DNA from 2 places in the Streptococcus parapneumoniae genome. Region 1 is predicted to be linked to the other one. Evidence: riboswitches for the same ligand, from Rfam matches in the RefSeq annotation. Region 1 holds a riboswitch; the other holds the start of a gene.
What was found. A riboswitch is a leader RNA that binds a small molecule or an ion and turns the genes downstream of it on or off. The one in region 1 is predicted to bind thiamine pyrophosphate.
Positions count from the first base shown of each region.

Region 1 (11,111 bases):
GAATCGAACCATTATTATTGCGACCCACAATCCTCTGATTTGGGAGCAAGTGGACCAAGTCATTCGAGTTACCGATTTATCACATAGGTGATATGGCAAGATTCATACTCAATGAAAATCAAAAAGCAAACTAGGAAGCTAGCCGCAGGCTGTACTTGAGTACGGCAAGGCGAAGCTGACGTGGTTTGAAGAGATTTTCGAAGAGTATCAGTTAGAAGAAAGAGTCACAAACACACTTTGTGGCTTTTTTATTTCCATAAAAATGGTAAAATAGTAAGAGTAGAAATGGAGTTTGAGACATGAAAGTAATAGATCAATTTAAAAATAAGAAAGTACTTGTTTTAGGTTTGGCCAAGTCTGGTGAATCTGCAGCTCGTTTGTTGGACAAGCTAGGCGCTATTGTGACAGTAAATGACGGGAAACCTTTTGAGGACAATCCAGCTGCCCAAAGTTTGCTGGAAGAAGGGATCAAGGTTATCACAGGTGGCCATCCTTTGGAACTCTTGGATGAAGAGTTTGCTCTGATGGTAAAAAATCCAGGTATCCCTTACAGCAATCCCATGATTGAAAAGGCATTGTCAAAGGGTATTCCAGTCTTGACTGAGGTGGAATTGGCTTACTTGATTTCAGAAGCGCCCATTATCGGTATCACAGGTTCAAATGGAAAAACGACCACAACGACTATGATTGGGGACGTTTTGACTGCTGCTGGGCAACATGGTCTTTTATCAGGAAATATCGGCTATCCTGCCAGTCAGGTTGCTCAAACAGCGACAGACAAGGACACTCTTGTTATGGAACTTTCTTCTTTCCAACTCATGGGCGTTCAAGAATTCCATCCTGAGATTGCGGTTATTACCAACCTCATGCCAACTCATATCGACTACCACGGTTCTTTTGAGGAATATGTAGCAGCCAAGTGGAATATCCAGAACAAGATGACAGCAGCTGATTTCCTTGTCTTGAACTTTAACCAAGACTTGGCAAAAGAATTGGCAAGAAAAACACAAGCTACCGTTGTACCATTCTCAACACAGGAAAAGGTTGATGGAGCTTATCTGGAAGATGGTCAGCTCTTCTTCCGTGGTGAAGTGGTCATGGCAGCGAATGAAATCGGTGTTCCAGGTAGCCACAATGTGGAAAATGCTCTTGCGACGATTGCTGTAGCCAAGCTTCGTGGTGTAGACAATCAAACCATCAAGGAAACTCTTTCAGCCTTTGGTGGTGTCAAACACCGTCTCCAATTTGTGGATGAAATCAAGGGTGTTAAATTTTATAACGACAGTAAGTCAACCAATATCTTGGCTACTCAAAAAGCATTGTCAGGATTTGACAACAGCAAGGTTGTCTTGATTGCAGGTGGTTTGGACCGTGGCAATGAGTTTGACGAACTGGTTCCAGATATTACTGGACTCAAGAAGATGGTCATCCTTGGTCAGTCTGCAGAACGTGTCAAACGGGCAGCAGACAAGGCTGGTGTGTCTTATGTGGATGCGACTGATATTGCTGATGCGACCCGCAAGGCCTATGAACTTGCGACTCAAGGAGACGTGGTTCTTCTCAGTCCTGCCAATGCCAGCTGGGATATGTATGCTAACTTTGAAGTACGTGGCGACCTCTTTATCGACACAGTAGCGGAGTTAAAGGAATAATATGAAAAAAATTGTCTTTACAGGTGGGGGGACGGTTGGACACGTCACCCTCAATCTTTTGTTAATGCCCAAGTTCATCGAAGATGGTTGGGAAGTCCACTATATCGGGGACAAGCGTGGTATTGAACACCAAGAAATCCTCAAGTCGGGCTTGGATGTCACCTTCCATTCCATTGCAACTGGAAAATTGCGTCGCTATTTCTCTTGGCAAAATATGCTGGACGTCTTCAAAGTTGGCTGGGGAATTGTCCAATCGCTCTTTATCATGTTGCGACTTCGTCCACAAGCTCTTTTTTCAAAGGGAGGATTTGTCTCAGTGCCGCCTGTTATCGCAGCGCGTGTGTCAGGAGTGCCAGTCTTTATTCACGAATCGGACCTGTCTATGGGATTGGCCAATAAAATCGCCTATAAATTTGCGACGAAGATGTATTCAACCTTCGAACAAGCTTCAAGTTTGTCTAAGGTCGAGCATGTGGGAGCAGTTACCAAGGTTTCAGACCAAAAAAATCCAGAACCAGATGAATTGGTGGATATTCAAACCCACTTTAATCCTAAATTGCCAACTGTATTGTTTGTCGGTGGTTCTGCGGGCGCTCGTGTCTTTAACCAATTGGTGACAGACCATAAGAAAGAACTGACAGAACGCTACAATATTATCAATCTAACTGGAGATTCTAGTCTGAACGAGTTGAGCCAAAATCTCTTTCGTGTCGACTACGTGACCAATCTCTATCAACCCTTGATGGAATTGGCTGATATTGTTGTGACACGTGGTGGTGCCAATACGATTTTTGAGCTCTTGGCCATGGCAAAATTGCATGTTATTGTGCCACTTGGTCGTGAAGCTAGTCGTGGTGACCAGATTGAAAATGCAGCTTACTTTGTAAAAAAAGGCTATGCAGAAGAGCTTCAAGAAAGCGATTTGACCTTGGATAGTTTGGAAGAGAAGCTTTCTCACTTACTAAGTCACAAGGAAGATTACCAAGCCAAGATGAAGGCTTCAAAGGAATTGAAATCTCTAGCAGATTTTTATCAATTGTTGAAAAAAGATTTATCATAAGGAAAGTAAATGTCAAAAGATAAGAAAAATGAGGGCAAAGAAATCCTCGAAGAATTGAAAGAGTTATCAGAATGGCAGAAACGAAACCAAGAATACCTAAAAAAGAAGGCTGAAGAAGAGGCAGCCTTAGCTGAGGAGAAGGAAAAGGAAAGACAAGCTCGAATGGCTTCAAAATCCGAAGAGTCAGATGAAACTGAGAACCAGAAGAGTGAATTTGATCCAAAAGACCCAGAATCAGCTAAGGGAGAGTCTGACGAAAAAGTAGCATCCTCAGAGGCTGACAAAGAGGAAGAAGAGATAGAAGAATCAGGGTCTAAAGAGAAGGAGGAACAGGATAAAAAGCTTGTTAAAAAGGCTACTAAGGAAAAAACAGCCAAAGCAAAGATTCCTGGCATCCATATCTTACGAGCCTTAACGATTTTATTTCCAAGTCTGCTTTTATTGATTGTCTCTGCCTACTTGCTCAGCCCTTATGCGACTATGAAGGATATCCGTGTTGAGGGAACAGTGCAAACTACGGCTGATGATATTCGACAGGCTTCAGGCATTCAGGATTCGGATTATACGATTAACCTTCTGCTAGATAAGGCAAAATATGAAGAGCAGATTAAGTCTAACTATTGGGTTGAATCAGCTCAGCTTGTTTATCAATTTCCAACCAAGTTCACTATCAAGGTCAAGGAATACGATATTGTGGCCTACTATGTTTCTGGTGAAAATCATTATCCTATTCTTTCCAGCGGTCAGCTTGAGACTAGTTCTGTGAGCCTGGTCAGTCTGCCAGAAACTTATATATCAGTTTTCTTTAATGACAGCGAACAAATCAAGGCTTTTGTCTCAGAACTTGCTCAAATTAGCCCAGAACTCAAGGCAGAGATCCAAAAGGTGGAACTAGCCCCAAGCAAGGTGACTTCCGATTTAATTCGATTGACCATGAATGATTCGGACGAAATCTTGGTTCCCCTTTCTGAAATGAGTAAGAAATTGCCTTATTACAGCAAGATTAAGCCACAATTGTCAGAACCAAGTGTGGTCGACATGGAAGCTGGAATTTACAGTTACACTGTGGCGGATAAATTAATTATGGAGGCTGAGGAAAAAGCCAAACAAGAGGCTAAGGAAGCCGAGAAAAAGCAGGAAGAAGAACGTAAACGTTTAGAAGAAGAACAGAAAAAACAAGAGGAAGAGAGCAATCGAAATCAAACAAATCAGCGTTCATCGCGTCGTTAGGTTTAGCTTTTCTCCTATAGCCCTTTAGTTTCCATGTTTTTACTTGACAAGTGCTAGTAGAAATAATAGAATAATAGAAAACCTTTAAAGCAGTCCAGAGAGGCAGCTAAGGTTAGACGGTGAAAGGGTGGAGACTACCCATTTTTCGTGGAACCTTGCTGTTGGCAGGTTCCTTTTTTCGTGACTTCTTGTGGTCAGACTCTCTCACTAGCAAAGGTAAAAGGAGAAACCTATGCGAGAACATCGTCCAGTTATTGCTCTTGATTTTCCTAGTTTTGAGGCAGTCAAGGAATTTTTAGCTCTTTTCCCAGCAGAAGAAAGCCTTTATCTCAAGGTAGGGATGGAGCTCTATTACGCAACAGGGCCTGAGATTGTATCTTACTTGAAAGGCTTGGGGCATAGTGTCTTTTTGGATCTTAAACTTCATGACATTCCTAATACAGTCAAGTCAGCTATGAAGGTCTTGTCTCAGCTTGGTGTGGACATGACCAATGTTCATGCTGCTGGGGGTGTAGAGATGATGAAGGCTGCGCGTGAAGGTCTTGGAAGTCAAGCCAAATTGATCGCTGTCACTCAGCTCACATCAACATCAGAAGCTCAGATGCAGGAGTTTCAAAACATCCAAACCAGTCTGCAAGAGTCAGTGATTCACTATGCCAAGAAGACAGCTGAAGCGGGTTTGGATGGTGTTGTTTGCTCGGCTCAGGAAGTGCAAGTCATCAAGCAGGCCACCAATCCAGATTTTATCTGTCTGACACCGGGCATTCGTCCTCAGGGAGCTGCTGTTGGAGACCAAAAACGCGTGATGACGCCAGCAGATGCCTATCAAATCGGTAGTGACTATATCGTAGTGGGACGTCCCGTTACCCAAGCTGAGGATCCTGTTGCAGCTTATTATGCCATCAAGGATGAATGGACACAGAACTGGAATTAAAGAACTAGATTAGAAAAATAAAAGGAGAAGACCATGACACTTGCTAAAGATATCGCTAGCCACCTCTTGAAAATCCAAGCCGTTTACCTCAAACCAGAGGAGCCTTTTACTTGGGCATCTGGTATCAAGTCGCCGTTTTACACAGATAACCGTGTAACTCTTGCCTATCCAGAAACTCGTACCCTAATTGAAAATGGCTTTGTGGATGCTATCAAAGAAGCCTTTCCAGATGTAGAAGTGATTGCAGGAACTGCGACAGCAGGGATTCCACACGGAGCTATCATTGCTGATAAGATGGACTTGCCTTTTGCCTACATCCGTAGCAAACCAAAAGACCACGGAGCTGGTAATCAAATTGAAGGCCGTGTAGCTCAAGGTCAAAAAATGGTAGTGGTTGAAGACCTCATTTCAACTGGTGGTTCTGTTCTTGAAGCCGTAGCCGCAGCTAAGCGAGAAGGAGCTGAAGTTCTTGGTGTTGTGGCGATTTTCAGTTATCAATTGCCAAAAGCAGATAAGAACTTTGCGGATGCTGGTGTGAAATTGGTAACACTTTCAAACTATAGCGAGCTTATCCATCTAGCCCAAGAAGAAGGCTATATCACACCAGAAGGCTTGGATCTCCTAAAACGCTTTAAAGAAGACCAAGAGAATTGGCAAGAGGTGTAAAAAATCAAAAGACTAAAAGGTTAAAAATTATACTATTCTGTCATATCAGGTGTATGAATGACAAGATTCAAGTTGTTAATGTTTTTTACGTCAATTGTTTAAGTTTTAGATTTGCTTGGCTTGCTCTTATATAAAAAGTAGCACACGTCATGAAAGTTACAAGGGTTAAAGTATAATCCATAAACATGGTCAGATTTCCTTTTCTGAGATGTTGGAATTTCTTGCTTATCCCAGTCTTTTCAGTGATTTTAGCGTCAAGTTCTTTTTAGTTTTGAAAGATTATCCGTGAATTTCTTGCTTATTTATGATAAAATGGGAGTATCGCAAAAAATGACTCATCGTATTCAATTTTGAGTAAAACTAGGAGGATCCCATGTCAACAGAACATATGGAAGAACTAAATGACCAGCAGATCGTTCGCCGTGAAAAAATGGCTGCGCTCCGTGAACAAGGAATCGATCCTTTCGGAAAACGCTTTGAACGTACTGCAAATTCACAAGAATTAAAAGATAAATATGCCGACCTCGATAAAGAACAATTACACGATAAAAACGAAACAGCTACTATCGCAGGACGCTTGGTAACCAAACGTGGTAAAGGTAAAGTAGGTTTTGCCCACCTTCAAGACCGCGAAGGTCAAATCCAGATCTACGTTCGTAAGGATGCTGTCGGTGAAGAAAACTATGAAATCTTCAAAAAAGCAGACCTTGGTGACTTCCTTGGTGTCGAAGGTGAAGTGATGCGTACGGATATGGGAGAACTCTCTATCAAGGCTACTCACATCACTCACTTGTCTAAAGCACTTCGCCCACTTCCTGAGAAATTCCACGGTTTGACAGACGTTGAAACCATTTACCGTAAACGTTACCTTGACTTGATTTCGAATCGTGAAAGCTTTGAACGCTTTGTCACTCGTTCAAAAATCATCTCTGAAATTCGTCGTTACCTTGACCAAAAAGGTTTCCTTGAAGTGGAAACACCTGTTCTTCACAACGAAGCTGGTGGTGCTTCTGCCCGTCCATTTATCACCCACCACAATGCCCAAAACATTGATATGGTGCTTCGTATCGCGACTGAGCTTCACTTGAAACGCCTTATCGTCGGTGGTATGGAACGTGTCTATGAAATCGGCCGTATCTTCCGTAACGAGGGAATGGATGCCACTCATAACCCTGAATTTACTTCTATCGAAGTCTACCAAGCTTATGCAGACTTCCAAGACATCATGGACTTGACGGAAGGCATTATCCAACATGCTGCTAAATCAGTCAAAGGCGACGGCCCAGTCAACTACCAAGGAACTGAAATCAAAATCAACGAACCATTTAAACGTGTTCATATGGTGGATGCTATCAAAGAAATTACTAGTGTCGATTTCTGGCAAGATATGACTTTGGAAGAAGCTAAAGCTATCGCTGCTGAGAAGAAAGTTCCAGTTGAGAAACACTACACTGAGGTTGGTCACATTATCAATGCCTTCTTTGAAGAGTTTGTTGAAGAAACCTTGATCCAACCAACCTTTGTCTATGGACATCCAGTAGCTGTATCTCCACTGGCTAAGAAAAATCCTGAAGACCAACGCTTTACTGACCGTTTCGAGCTCTTCATCATGACTAAGGAATACGGTAATGCCTTTACTGAACTCAACGATCCAATCGACCAGCTTAGCCGTTTTGAAGCCCAAGCTAAAGCCAAAGAACTTGGTGACGATGAAGCGACCGGCATCGACTATGACTACATTGAGGCCCTTGAATACGGTATGCCACCAACAGGTGGTTTGGGAATCGGTATCGACCGTCTCTGCATGCTCCTCACTGATACAACTACTATCCGTGACGTATTGCTCTTCCCAACAATGAAATAAGCTCTTATCCTCTGGTACTTGCCAGGGGATTTTTTGATGAAAAAAGAGACTGAATTTAAGGAGAAAATGAAGTATAGTGTATTGAAGTTGAAATAGTACACTTTGATTTCTAAGACATTGTTAGAAATTGGTTTAAATTCCCTAATCAATTTGCGCATGTTTTATTTCATTTTACGATAGTACGCTGAAACTTTTCAAAAAGTACTAGAAATTGACTTGGATCCCCCAATTGATTTGTTCAGATTCACTATAAATAAAAATTAATAAGTGGGATAGGAAGTTAGCGTCAACTAGGATAGTATCTTGCTTAAACAGTATATATGGGACTGCTATAAGTCCATAGGCCCTATTAGAGGATGTTCTGGTGTCTTATTCACTTGTTTTTTATAGCATTAGTAGATAGAATCAGCAAATAAAAAAGTAGTTCAAATGCCTGGCAGCAAAAGATCTCAACGATTCACTTAATATAGACTAAAGTTTAGAGTTTAAGGAAAGTAAGGATAGTATATTGTATGAAAAAATAAGATGGTTTTTAAGCAAAACTCTTGAAAATGATTGAAAAAAGAGTTATTATAGTTGTATAGTAAAAAGCAAACGCTTACTTAATCAAGGAGGGCATTTTATGTCATACAAAACAAGCAATGCAGAAGGTCATGTAGATTTCATCAATACCTATGATTTGGAGCCAATGGCGCAAAAAGTGATTCCTAAAGCAGCATTTGGCTATATCGCTAGTGGGGCGGAAGATACCTTCACTTTACGTGAGAATATTCGTGCCTTTAACCACAAACTCATCGTTCCTCATACTCTTTGTGATGTTGAAAATCCAAGTACAGAGATTGAATTTGCAGGTGAAAAATTGTCTTCACCAATCATTATGGCGCCTGTTGCAGCTCATAAATTAGCAAACGAACAGGGTGAAGTGGCGACTGCGCGTGGTGTGCATGAGTTTGGATCTCTTTACACAACTAGCTCTTACTCTACTGTAGATCTTCCAGAAATTACAGAAGCCCTTCAAGGGACACCTCACTGGTTCCAATTTTATTTTAGCAAAGATGACGGTATCAACCGCCACATCATGGACCGTGTGAAGGCTGAAGATTATAAAGCGATTGTCTTGACGGCAGACGCTACTGTGGGGGGCAATCGTGAGGTGGACAAGCGTAATGGTTTTGTCTTCCCAGTTGGCATGCCGATTGTTGAGGAATACCTACCAGAAGGTGCTGGAAAATCAATGGACTTTGTTTACAAATCAGCTAAACAACGCCTATCTCCACGAGATGTAGAATTTATCGCTGAATACTCTGGACTTCCTGTTTATGTCAAGGGCCCACAATGCCGTGAGGACGTTGAACGTTCGCTTGCTGCAGGTGCTTCTGGTATCTGGGTAACCAACCATGGTGGTCGCCAAATCGACGGTGGACCAGCTGCCTTTGACTCACTTCAAGAAGTAGCAGAAGCAGTCGACAAACGCGTACCAATTGTCTTTGACTCAGGTGTTCGTCGTGGTCAACACGTCTTTAAAGCCTTGGCTTCAGGTGCAGACTTGGTAGCTATTGGCCGCCCTGTCATCTATGGCTTGGCTCTCGGTGGTAGTATCGGTGTGCGCCAAGTCTTTGAACACTTGAATGCGGAATTGAAGACAGTCATGCAATTGTCTGGAACTCAGACCATTGAAGATGTCAAACATTTCAAACTCCGTCACAACCCATACAACCCAACCTTCCCAGTTGACCCACGTGACTTAAAATTGTATTGATAAAACAGCTTGCCTCCACATAATGTGGAGGTTTTTCTTCGTCTATAGGAAGAATAAATCACCATTAAAAACAATACAAATATATTTTCTAATCAAATATCTTGCTAGGGCTTTCATTTTTTGCTATACTGGTGCAGTAACTAAATAATAAAGACATTTGGGGTGCTTTAGGCTGAGATGATACCCATTGAACCTGATACAGTTAAGACTGGCGAAGGGAAATGTGAACGGTTTTTTTCGTATGGCGAAATGAACGGTTTAATCTCATAAGTCAACTCTAATTCTTGATTGTAATTGGAGTTTTTTTGTTTATATAAAACTGGATAGGCTTGTTTAGGTAGCTCTCTGTAAATGCCCTCGATGTTCTTTAAAAGGATCAAGTGAAACTAGGATTTTGCTTGGTATCTCTTGGTATTTTATTGATTACTAAGGAGTAAAGAGAGGAAAAATAAATATGGAAACACAGGTTTATGCATTTCAGCCAGGTTTGACTGTTGGAGAATTATTAAAAAATAGTCAGAAGGATTGGCAGGCTGCAATCAATCATCGTTTTGTCAAGGAACTTTTTGAAGGGACAATTGAGAATAAGGTCTTAAAAGACTACCTAATTCAAGATTATCACTTCTTTGATGCCTTCTTATCCATGCTGGGTGCCTGCGTAGCTCACGCAGACCAGCTTGAATCCAAGCTTCGTTTTGCCAAGCAACTAGGCTTTCTTGAAGCAGATGAAGATGGTTATTTCCAAAAGGCTTTCAAAGAGCTAAAAGTATCTGAGAATGACTATCTGGAAGTGAGCTTGCACCCTGTAACAAAAGCCTTTCAGGAGCTTATGTATTCTGCTGTGTCATCATCAGACTATGCTCATCTTTTGGTCATGCTGGTCATTGCAGAAGGTCTCTATTTAGATTGGGGTTCTAAAGATTTGGCTCTACCTGAAGCCTATATTCATTCGGAATGGATCAATCTCCACAGAGGTCCTTTCTTTGCAGAGTGGGTTCAATTTCTGGTTGACGAACTCAATCGTGTCGGGAAAGGTCGAGAAGATTTGACAGAACTTCAGCAACGCTGGAATCAAGCGGTCGCTTTAGAATTAGCCTTTTTTGATATTGGTTATGACGCCTAGAGAAGGTTTAGGATAGTTACAAATTTGATGAGGTAAATCATTCAATGTAAATGAAAAAAATTTCTTAACAAAAGATAGAGATAAATCGAAATCAATAGATCGTATAAAGTGAAAAGAAAGGAATTCAATATGACAAGTTTAAAATTATTAAAAGAAAAAGCACCTTTGGTCATTTGCATAACCAATGATGTAGTAAAAAATTTCACAGCAAATGGATTAGTAGCACTGGGTGCCTCACCAGCTATGAGCGAGTACCCAGCAGACTTAGAAGATTTATTAAAATATGCTGGAGGATTATTGATTAACATTGGGACTTTAACGGATGATAATTGGAAATTATACCAAGTTGCTCTGAAAATTGCAGAGAAATATAATGTCCCAGCAGTTTTAGATCCTGTAGCCTGTGGAGCAGGAGAATATAGAAAAAAAGTAGCAGATGATTTAATCAACAATTACAGACTAGCTGCGATTAGGGGGAATGCTGGAGAGATTGCTTCTTTAGTAGGTATAAATGTGGCATCTAAAGGAGTAGATAGTGCTGGTGTGGATAATATTGATGAGATTGCTCTAGCAGCCAACGCTAAGTTTCATATTCCAATAGTAGTGACTGGAGAAGTTGATGCGATTGCTGTTAATGGAGAAGTGGTAACGATTCATAATGGTAGTGCCATGATGCCAAAAGTCATTGGGACAGGATGTTTATTAGGGGCAGTGGTAGCAAGCTTTATCGGACTAGAAAAAGGTCAAGAATTGAAATCATTAGAAACAGCAATGTTGGTTTACAATATCGCTGGAGAAATGGCAGAAAAACGTCCAAATGGAC
Region 1 is NZ_AP026968.1:1,596,140-1,607,250, reverse strand. Features, by position in the region: gene SP4011_RS08330 (ABC transporter ATP-binding protein) at 1-91, shown strand, start outside; gene murD (UDP-N-acetylmuramoyl-L-alanine--D-glutamate ligase) at 300-1,652, shown strand; gene SP4011_RS08320 (UDP-N-acetylglucosamine--N-acetylmuramyl-(pentapeptide) pyrophosphoryl-undecaprenol N-acetylglucosamine transferase) at 1,654-2,712, shown strand; gene SP4011_RS08315 (FtsQ-type POTRA domain-containing protein) at 2,722-3,942, shown strand; gene pyrF (orotidine-5'-phosphate decarboxylase) at 4,175-4,876, shown strand; gene pyrE (orotate phosphoribosyltransferase) at 4,910-5,542, shown strand; gene lysS (lysine--tRNA ligase) at 5,916-7,406, shown strand; gene lctO (L-lactate oxidase) at 8,029-9,165, shown strand; TPP riboswitch at 9,314-9,402, shown strand; gene SP4011_RS08290 (TenA family protein) at 9,620-10,288, shown strand; gene thiM (hydroxyethylthiazole kinase) at 10,418-11,111, shown strand, end outside.

Region 2 (11,111 bases), 690 kb from region 1:
TAATTATGATGATTTGGAGGATGCAACTTCTGAGTCAGATATTAGTCAAATCAATAGTTTTGTAGCTAATTTTATATCAGAGTTTTCAGAAAAATACATGATGTTTTCTCGTCGGGTAAGTATGGATCGATTTTATCTATTTACTGACTATACGGTGCTTGAGGGCTTGATGAATGATAAATTTTCTGTTATTGATGCTTTCAGAGAAGAGTCGAAACAGAGACAGTTGCCCTTGACCTTAAGTATGGGATTTTCTTATGGCGATGGAAATCATGATGAAATAGGGAAAGTTGCTTTGCTCAACTTGAACTTGGCTGAAGTACGTGGTGGCGACCAGGTGGTTGTCAAGGAGAATGATGAAACGAAAAATCCAGTCTACTTTGGCGGTGGGTCGGCTGCGTCCATCAAGCGCACTCGTACCCGTACTCGATCAATGATGACAGCCATATCTGATAAGATTCGTAGTGTGGATCAAGTGTTTGTAGTTGGACATAGAAATTTAGATATGGATGCCTTGGGCTCTGCTGTAGGTATGCAGTTGTTCGCCAGCAATGTGATTGAAAATAGCTATGCTCTTTATGATGAAAATCAGATGTCTCCGGATATTGAACGTGCGGTTTCATTCTTAGAAAAAGAAGGAGTTACGAAGTTATTGTCTGTTAAGGATGCAATGGGGATGGTGACCAATCGTTCTTTGTTAATTCTTGTAGACCATTCAAAGACAGCCTTAACATTATCAAAAGAATTTTATGATTTGTTTACACAGACCATCGTTATTGACCACCATAGAAGGGATCAGGATTTTCCAGATAATGCGGTCATTACTTATATCGAAAGTGGTGCAAGTAGTGCCAGTGAGTTGGTAACGGAATTGATTCAGTTCCAGAATTCTAAGAAAAATCGTTTGAGTCGTATGCAAGCAAGCGTCTTGATGGCTGGTATGATGCTGGATACTAAAAATTTCACCTCACGAGTGACTAGTCGGACATTTGATGTTGCTAGCTATCTCAGAACGCGCGGAAGTGATAGTATTGCTATCCAAGAAATCGCTGCGACAGATTTTGAAGAATATCGTGAGGTCAATGAACTGATTTTACAGGGGCGTAAATTAGGTTCAGATGTATTGATAGCGGAGGCTACGGACTCGAAATGCTATGATACAGTTGTTATTAGTAAGGCAGCAGATGCCATGTTAGCTATGTCAGGTATTGAAGCGAGTTTTGTTCTTGCGAAAAATACACAAGGCTTTATATCTATCTCAGCTCGGAGTCGTAGTAAGCTGAATGTACAACGGATTATGGAAGAACTGGGAGGTGGAGGTCACTTTAATTTGGCAGCAGCTCAAATTAAAGATTTAACCTTGTCAGAAGCAGGTGAAAAACTAACAGAAATTGTATTAAATGAAATAAAGGAAAAGGAGAAAGAAGAATGAAAGTAATCTTTTTAGCAGATGTTAAAGGAAAAGGTAAAAAAGGCGAAATTAAGGAAGTACCAACAGGATATGCACAAAACTTTCTTATCAAAAAGAATCTAGCCAAAGAAGCGACTGCTCAAGCTGTAGGTGAACTTCGTGGTAAACAAAAATCCGAAGAGAAAGCTCACGCTGAGATGATTGCAGAAGCAAAAGCAATTAAAGCCCAACTTGAAGCAGAAGAAACGGTTGTAGAATTTGTTGAAAAAGTTGGTCCAGATGGTCGTACCTTTGGTTCTATTACCAATAAGAAGATTGCAGAAGAATTGCAAAAGCAATTTGGAATTAAGATTGATAAACGTCATATTCAAGTACAAGCTCCGATTCGAGCGGTTGGTTTGATTGATGTGCCAGTGAAAATCTATCAAGATATCACAAGTGTAATCAATCTTCGTGTGAAAGAAGGATAAGTTTACACCTTCTTGACAAGATTGTAAAAGGAAGGGAAGTCTGATGGCAGAAGTAGAAGAGTTACGAGTACAACCTCAAGATATCTTAGCTGAGCAATCTGTTTTGGGTGCTATCTTTATTGATGAGAGTAAACTTGTTTTTGTGCGAGAATACATTGAGTCTCGGGACTTTTTTAAGTATGCCCATCGTTTGATTTTCCAAGCTATGGTCGATTTATCCGATCGTGGTGATGCCATAGATGCAACAACTGTTCGCACCATTCTTGATAATCAAGGGGATTTACAGAATATTGGTGGCTTGTCTTACTTGGTTGAGATTGTCAATTCTGTGCCAACTTCTGCTAATGCGGAGTACTATGCTAAAATCGTTGCAGAAAAGGCTATGTTACGGCGATTAATCGCTAAGTTGACAGAGTCTGTCAACCAAGCTTACGAAGCGTCGCAACCAGCTGATGAAATCATTGCTCAGGCAGAAAAAGGCCTGATTGATGTCAGCGAAAATGCTAATCGAAGCGGGTTTAAGAACATTCGAGATGTGTTGAATGTCAACTTTGGAAATCTGGAAGCTCGCTCGCAACAAACGACCGATATTACAGGTATTGCGACAGGTTATCGTGATTTGGATCATATGACGACTGGTCTACACGAGGAGGAGTTGATTATTCTAGCAGCTCGTCCGGCGGTTGGTAAGACAGCTTTTGCCTTGAATATTGCTCAGAATATTGGGACTAAGTTGGACAAAACAGTTGCTATTTTTTCACTCGAAATGGGTGCGGAAAGTCTAGTCGATCGTATGTTAGCGGCAGAAGGGTTGGTTGAGTCGCATTCTATCCGTACAGGTCAATTGACCGATGAGGAGTGGCAAAAATATACCATTGCTCAAGGGAACCTAGCAAACGCAAGTATCTATATCGATGATACGCCAGGGATTCGGATTACAGAGATTCGTTCTCGTTCACGTAAATTAGCTCAAGAAACTGGAAATCTTGGTTTGATTTTGATAGACTATTTGCAGCTTATCACGGGAACTGGTCGGGAAAATCGTCAACAAGAGGTTTCAGAAATTTCACGTCAGTTGAAAATCCTAGCAAAAGAACTGAAGGTACCAGTAATCGCTCTTAGTCAGCTTTCTCGTGGGGTAGAACAACGTCAGGATAAGAGACCGGTCTTGTCTGATATTCGTGAATCTGGGTCTATCGAGCAGGATGCTGATATCGTAGCCTTTCTTTATCGCGACGACTACTATGAGCGTGGTGGTGAAGAAGAGGACGGTATCCCAAATAATAAGGTGGAAGTTATTATCGAGAAAAACCGTAGTGGAGCTCGTGGAACAGTGGAATTGATTTTCCAAAAAGAATACAATAAATTTTCAAGTATCTCAAAAAGGGAGGCATAAAATGACAGATGCATTTACAGATGTAGCTAAGATGAAAAAAATTAAAGAGGAAATCAAGGCGCATGAGGGTCATGTAATTGAAATGACCTTGGAAAATGGACGTAAGCGCCAAAAAAATAGATTGGGTAAGTTAATTGAAGTTTATCCATCCCTCTTTATTGTTGAATTTGGGAATGTTGAAGGAGATAAACAAGCTAATGTTTATGTTGAGTCCTTTACTTACTCAGATATCCTTACTGAAAAGAATTTGATTCATTATCTGGACTAAAGTGAGAAATTTTCTCACTTTTTCTTTTTTCTCCGAATAGTTTAAGTGAAGGCAATCTTCGATTTATACTCTTCGAAAATCAAATTCAAACCACGTCAGCTTCGCCTTGCCGTACTCAAGTACAGCCTGCGCCTAGCTTCCTAGTTTGCTCTTTGATTTTCATTGAGTACTATATTATTTTCAAGGAGGAAGAATGAAAATTTTACCGTTTATAGTAAGAGGGACAAGTTATTACTTGAAGATGTCAGTTAAAAAGCTTGTTCCTTTTTTAGTAGTAGGATTGATGTTAGCAGCGAGTGATAGTGTCTATGCCTATTCTGGAGGAAATGGATCGATTGCGCGAGGGGATGATTATCCTGTTTATTATAAAAATGGGAGCCAGGAGATTGATCAGTGGCGCATGTATTCTCGTCAGTGTACTTCTTTTGCAGCCTTTCGTTTGAGTAATGTCAATGGTTTTGAGATTCCAAGGGCTTATGGAAATGCGAATGAATGGGGGCATCGTGCTCGTCGTGAAGGCTATCGTGTAGATAATACACCGACGATTGGCTCCATTGCTTGGTCTACTGCAGGAACTTATGGGCATGTTGCCTGGGTGTCAAATGTAATGGGAGATCAGATTGAGATCGAGGAATATAACTATGGTTATACAGAAGCCTATAATAAACGAAGTATAAAAGCAAATACCATGACTGGTTTTATTCATTTTAAAGATTTGGCTGGTGGTAGTGTGGGGAATAGTCAAACCTCAGTTTCAATAGGAGGAACACATTATTTTAAGAGCAAGTCTGCTATCAAAAATCAGCCACTAGCTAGCGCAACTGCAATTGATTACTATTATCCTGGGGAGAATGTTCATTATGATCAAATTCTCGAAAAAGATGGATACAAGTGGATGAGCTATACGGCTTATAACGGAAGTCGTCGTTATATCCAGCTAGAGGGAGTGACTTCTTCACAAAATTATCAGAACCAATCAGGAAATAGCTCTAACTATGGATCCAATAACAGTTCAACTGTCGGTTGGAAGAAAATAAATGGTAGTTGGTATCATTTCAAATCAAATGGGTATAAATCAACGGGATGGTTGAAAGATGGTTCTAGCTGGTATTATTTGAAATCATCTGGTGAAATGCAGACAGGATGGTTAAAGGAGAATGGCTCGTGGTATTACCTGGATAGTTCAGGGGCAATGAAAACAGGCTGGTATCAAGTTTCTGGTAAGTGGTATTATTCTTACTCTTCAGGTGCCTTAGCTGTTAATACGACGGTGGATGGCTACAGAGTAAACAGTGATGGAGAACGAGTATAGAAAATTGGAGTAGGAAATTTTTCCTGCTCTTTTCTGTAAGCAGTTTCCTTGACATTTTTCTTATTTTGCGCTATCATATATCTATATAATATATGGGAGTCTGTGTACAGTCTGAGAGGAAGTGTTAAACTTCGACCGCACCTGATCTGGGTAATGCCAGCGTAGGGAACGATACTTAGTCTATTCTTGACCTTTTCCATATATGGCAAAGGTTTTTCTTTTTGTCAAAGGAAAACGAGAAGAGGAGGTTTTTATGAAAGCAAGCATTGCCTTGCAAGTTTTACCCCTAGCGCAGGGGATTGATCGGATAGCTGTTATCGATCAGGTCATTGCTTACCTGCAAGCTCAAGAAGTGACCATGGTGGTGACACCATTTGAAACGGTCTTGGAAGGGGAGTTTGATGAGCTCATGCGTATTCTCAAAGAAGCGCTGGAAGTGGCAGGGCAGGAGGCAGATAATGTCTTTGCCAATGTCAAAATAAATGTAGGAGAGATTTTAAGTATTGATGAGAAACTTGAAAAGTATACTGAGACGACACATTAGTCTATTGGGCTTTCTGGGAGTCTTGTCAATCTGGCAGTTAGCAGGTTTTCTTAAACTTCTCCCCAAGTTTATCCTGCCGACACCTCTTGAAATTCTCCAGTCCTTTGTTCGTGACAGAGAATTTCTCTGGCACCATAGCTGGGCGACCTTGAGAGTGGCTTTATTGGGACTGATTTTGGGAGTCTTGATTGCCTGTCTCATGGCTGTACTTATGGATAGTTTAACTTGGCTCAATGACCTGATTTACCCTATGATGGTGGTTGTTCAGACTATCCCGACCATTGCCATAGCTCCTATCTTGGTCTTGTGGCTAGGTTATGGCATTTTGCCTAAGATTGTCCTGATTATCTTGACGACAACCTTCCCTATCATCGTCAGCATTTTGGACGGTTTTAGGCATTGCGACAAGGATATTCTGACCTTGTTTAGTCTGATGCGGGCCAAGCCTTGGCAAATCCTGTGGCATTTTAAAATTCCAGTCAGCCTGCCTTACTTTTATGCAGGTCTGAGGGTCAGTGTCTCCTACGCCTTTATCACAACAGTGGTATCTGAGTGGTTGGGAGGCTTTGAAGGACTAGGTGTCTACATGATTCAGTCCAAGAAACTGTTTCAGTATGATACCATGTTTGCTATTATTATTCTGGTATCGATTATCAGTCTTCTTGGTATGAAGTTGGTCGATATCAGCGAGAAATATGTGATTAAATGGAAACGTTCGTAGAATTAGAATGTTTCAAAAAAGAAAAGAGGAAATCAAAATGAAGAAAACATGGAAAGTGTTTTTAACGCTTGTGACAGCTCTTGTAGCTGTTGTGCTTGTAGCTTGTGGCCAAGGAACTGCTTCTAAGGATAACAAAGAGGCAGAACTCAAGAAAATTGACTTTATCCTAGACTGGACACCAAATACCAACCACACAGGGCTTTATGTTGCCAAGGAAAAAGGCTATTTCAAAGAAGCTGGAGTGGATGTTGATTTGAAATTGCCACCAGAAGAAAGTTCTTCTGACTTGGTTATCAATGGTAAGGCACCATTTGCAGTGTATTTCCAAGACTACATGGCTAAAAAATTGGAAAAAGGGGCAGGAATTACTGCTGTTGCAGCTATCGTAGAACACAATACATCAGGAATCATTTCTCGTAAATCTGACAATGTAGCTAGTCCAAAGGACTTGGTTGGTAAGAAATACGGAACTTGGAATGACCCAACTGAACTTGCTATGTTGAAAACCTTAGTAGAATCTCAAGGTGGAGACTTTGAAAAAGTTGAAAAAGTACCAAACAACGACTCAAACTCAATCACACCGATTGCCAATGGCGTTTTTGATACTGCTTGGATCTACTACGGTTGGGATGGAATTCTTGCTAAATCTCAAGGTGTAGAGGCTAACTTCATGTATTTGAAAGACTACGTTAAAGAATTTGACTACTACTCACCAGTCATCATCGCAAACAACGACTATTTGAAAGATAACAAAGAAGAAGCTCGTAAAGTCATCCAAGCTATCAAAAAAGGCTACCAATATGCTATGGAGCATCCGGAAGAAGCAGCTGATATTCTCATCAAGAATGCACCTGAACTCAAGGAAAAACGTGACTTTGTCATCGAATCTCAAAAATACTTGTCAAAAGAATACGCAAGCGACAAGGAAAAATGGGGTCAATTTGATGCAGCTCGCTGGAACGCCTTCTACAAATGGGATAAAGAAAATGGTATCCTTAAAGAAGACTTGACAGACAAAGGCTTTACCAACGAATTTGTGAAATAATGACAGAAATAAGACTAGAACACGTCAGTTATGCCTATGGTCAGGAGAGGATTTTAGAGGACATCAATCTGAAAGTCACTTCAGGTGAAGTGGTTTCCATCCTAGGCCCAAGTGGTGTTGGAAAGACCACCCTCTTTAATCTAATCGCTGGGATTTTAGAAGTTCAGTCAGGGAGAATTGTTCTTGATGGCGAGGAAAATCCTAAGGGACGCGTGAGTTATATGTTGCAAAAGGATTTGCTCTTGGAACACAAGACGGTGCTTGGAAATATCATCCTGCCCCTCTTGATTCAAAAAGTGGATAAGGCGGAAGCTATTGCTCGCGCGGATGACATTCTTGCGACCTTCCAGTTGACAGCGGTACGGGACAAGTATCCCCATGAACTCAGCGGTGGGATGCGTCAGCGTGTAGCCTTGCTTCGAACTTACCTTTTCGGGCACAAGCTCTTTCTCTTAGATGAAGCCTTTAGTGCCTTGGATGAGATGACCAAGATGGAACTCCACGCTTGGTACCTTGAGATTCACAAGCAGTTGCACCTGACAACCTTGATTATCACGCATAGTATCGAGGAGGCCCTCAATCTCAGCGACCGCATCTATATCTTGAAAAATCGCCCTGGTCAGATTGTTTCAGAAATTGATCTAGATTGGTCTGAAGATGAGGACAAGGAAGTCCAAAAGATTGCCTACAAACGTCAAATCTTGACAGAATTAGGCTTAGATAAGTAGAAAAAGTGGGAGTTGGTGAAGATTATCCTTTACCAGCGCCCTTTTTCTTTTAAAAATGAGAAAATTTCGGTATAATAGTCAAAGATAGTCAAGGTTTAAAGAGAGAGGTGGGTTTGTAATGAGATTTAAAAATACATCGGATCATATTGAGGCCTACATCAAGGCGATTTTAGATCAATCTGGTATCGTGGAGTTGCAACGTAGTCAATTGGCAGATACCTTTCAGGTTGTCCCTAGTCAGATTAACTATGTGATCAAGACACGATTTACTGAAAGTAGAGGCTACTTGGTTGAAAGTAAGCGTGGTGGCGGAGGCTATATTCGTATAGGACGGATTGAGTTTTCTAGTCATCATGAAATGCTCAGGGAGCTGCTTTACTCGATTGGTGAGCGGGTCAGTCAAGAAATTTATGAAGATATTCTGCAGCTTTTGGTTGAGCAGGAATTGATGACCAAGCAGGAGATGAATTTGCTAGTATCAGTAGCTTTGAATCGCGTTCTAGGAGAAGAAGCTCCAGTCCTTCGAGCTAATATGCTACGACAGGTCATACAAGAGGTAGATAGAAAAGGGAAGTAAGATGAACTATTCAAAAGCATTGAATGAATGTATCGAAAGTGCCTACATGGTTGCTGGCCATTTTGGAGCTGGTTATCTAGAGTCTTGGCACTTGTTGATTGCCATGTCCAATCACAGTTATAGTGTGGCAGGGGCAACTTTAAATGATTATCCATATGAGATGGACCGTTTAGAAGAGGTGGCTTTGGAACTGACTGAAACGGACTATAGCCAGGATGAAACCTTTACGGAATTGCCGTTTTCTCATCGTTTGCAGGTCCTTTTTGACGAAGCAGAGTATGTGGCGTCAGTGGTCCATGCTAAGGTGCTAGGGACAGAGCATGTCCTCTATGCGATTTTGCATGATGGCAATGCCTTGGCGACCCGTATCTTGGAGAGGGCTGGTTTTTCTTATGAAGACAAGAAAGATCAGGTCAAGATTGCTGCTCTTCGTCGAAATTTAGAAGAACGGGCAGGCTGGACTCGTGAAGACCTCAAGGCTCTACGCCAACGCCATCGTACAGTAGCTGACAAGCAAAATTCTATGGCCAATATGATGGGCATGCCGCAGACTCCGAGCGGTGGTCTTGAGGACTATACGCATGATTTGACAGAGCAAGCGCGTTCTGGCAAGTTGGAGCCAGTCATAGGTCGAGATAAGGAAATCTCACGTATGATTCAAATCTTGAGCCGTAAGACCAAGAACAATCCTGTCTTGGTTGGGGATGCTGGTGTCGGGAAAACAGCTCTGGCGCTTGGTCTTGCCCAGCGTATTGCTAGTGGTGATGTACCTGCGGAAATGGCTAAGATGCGCGTGTTAGAGCTTGATTTGATGAACGTTGTTGCAGGGACACGCTTCCGTGGTGACTTTGAAGAACGCATGAACAATATCATTAAGGATATTGAAGAAGATGGCCAAGTCATCCTCTTTATCGATGAACTTCACACTATCATGGGTTCTGGGAGTGGAATTGACTCAACTCTGGATGCGGCCAATATCTTGAAGCCAGCCTTGGCGCGTGGAACTTTGAGAACGGTTGGTGCCACCACTCAGGAAGAATACCAAAAACATATCGAAAAAGATGCAGCCCTTTCTCGTCGTTTCGCCAAAGTGACGATTGAAGAGCCAAGTGTGGCAGACAGCATGACCATTTTGCAAGGCTTGAAGGCGACTTATGAGAAACATCACCGTGTGCAAATCACAGATGAGGCGGTTGAAACAGCCGTCAAGATGGCTCATCGTTACTTGACTAGCCGTCACTTGCCAGACTCTGCTATCGATCTTTTGGATGAAGCAGCGGCAACAGTGCAAAATAAATCAAAGCATGTAAAAGCAGACGATTCTGACTTGAGTCCAGCTGACAAGGCCTTGATGGATGGCAAGTGGAAACAGGCAGCTCAGCTAATCGCAAAAGAAGAGGAAGTGCCTGTCTATAAAGACTTGGTGACAGAGTCTGATATTTTGACCACCTTGAGTCGCTTGTCAGGTATTCCAGTCCAAAAACTGACTCAAACTGATGCCAAGAAATACTTGAATTTGGAAGCTGAATTGCACAAACGTGTTATCGGTCAAGATCAAGCAGTTTCAAGCATTAGCCGTGCCATTCGCCGCAATCAGTCAGGGATTCGCAGTCACAAGCGTCCGATTGGCTCCTTTATGTTCCTAGGGCCTACGGGTGTCGGAAAAACTGAATTAGCCAAGGCTCTGGCAGAAGTTCTTTTTGACGACGAATCAGCCCTTATCCGCTTTGATATGAGTGAGTATATGGAGAAATTTGCAGCCAGCCGTCTCAACGGAGCTCCTCCAGGCTATGTGGGTTACGAAGAAGGTGGGGAGTTGACAGAGAAAGTTCGCAACAAACCCTATTCCGTTCTCCTCTTTGACGAGGTAGAGAAGGCCCATCCAGACATCTTTAATGTTCTCTTGCAGGTTTTGGATGATGGTGTCTTGACCGATAGCAAGGGCCGCAAGGTTGACTTTTCAAATACCATTATCATCATGACGTCAAATCTTGGTGCGACAGCTCTTCGGGATGACAAGACTGTCGGATTTGGGGCTAAGGACATTCGTTTTGACCAGGAAAATATGGAAAAACGCATGTTTGAAGAGCTGAAAAAAGCTTATAGACCTGAGTTTATCAACCGTATTGATGAAAAGGTGGTCTTCCATAGCCTTTCTAGCGACCATATGCAGGAAGTAGTGAAAATTATGGTCAAACCTTTAGTGGCAAGTTTGGCTGAAAAAGGTATTGACTTGAAATTACAAACTTCCGCACTGAAATTGTTGGCAAATCAAGGATATGACCCAGAGATGGGAGCTCGTCCACTTCGCAGAACCCTACAAACAGAAGTGGAGGACAAGTTGGCAGAGCTTCTTCTCAAGGGAGAATTAGAGGCAGGCAGCACACTTAAGATTGGTGTTAAAGCAGGCCAGTTAAAATTTGATATTGCATAAAAGAATAAAAGTATCAGCATCTGACCATAAGTCACAGTGGAGTGATACTCAATGAAAATCAAAGAGCAAACTAGGAAGCTAGCCGCAGGTTGCTCGAAACACTGTTTTGAGGTTGCAGATAGAGCTGACGTGGTTTGAAGAGATTTTCGAAGAGTATGAAACTAAAGCCTATAGCTTCTAAACGGTCTGTGGTTTTCACTATTCA
Region 2 is NZ_AP026968.1:2,281,712-2,292,822, reverse strand. Features, by position in the region: gene SP4011_RS11230 (DHH family phosphoesterase) at 1-1,432, shown strand, start outside; gene rplI (50S ribosomal protein L9) at 1,429-1,881, shown strand; gene dnaB (replicative DNA helicase) at 1,925-3,277, shown strand; gene SP4011_RS11215 (Veg family protein) at 3,279-3,545, shown strand; gene cbpD (choline binding-anchored murein hydrolase CbpD) at 3,739-4,857, shown strand; TPP riboswitch at 4,940-5,042, shown strand; gene SP4011_RS11205 (thiamine-binding protein) at 5,111-5,401, shown strand; gene SP4011_RS11200 (ABC transporter permease) at 5,364-6,122, shown strand; gene SP4011_RS11195 (ABC transporter substrate-binding protein) at 6,160-7,167, shown strand; gene SP4011_RS11190 (ABC transporter ATP-binding protein) at 7,167-7,895, shown strand; gene SP4011_RS11185 (CtsR family transcriptional regulator) at 8,014-8,472, shown strand; gene SP4011_RS11180 (ATP-dependent Clp protease ATP-binding subunit) at 8,474-10,906, shown strand.
Region 2: linked by a shared signal. The riboswitch ahead of SP4011_RS11205 (thiamine-binding protein) and the one ahead of SP4011_RS08290 (TenA family protein) in region 1 are both predicted to bind thiamine pyrophosphate.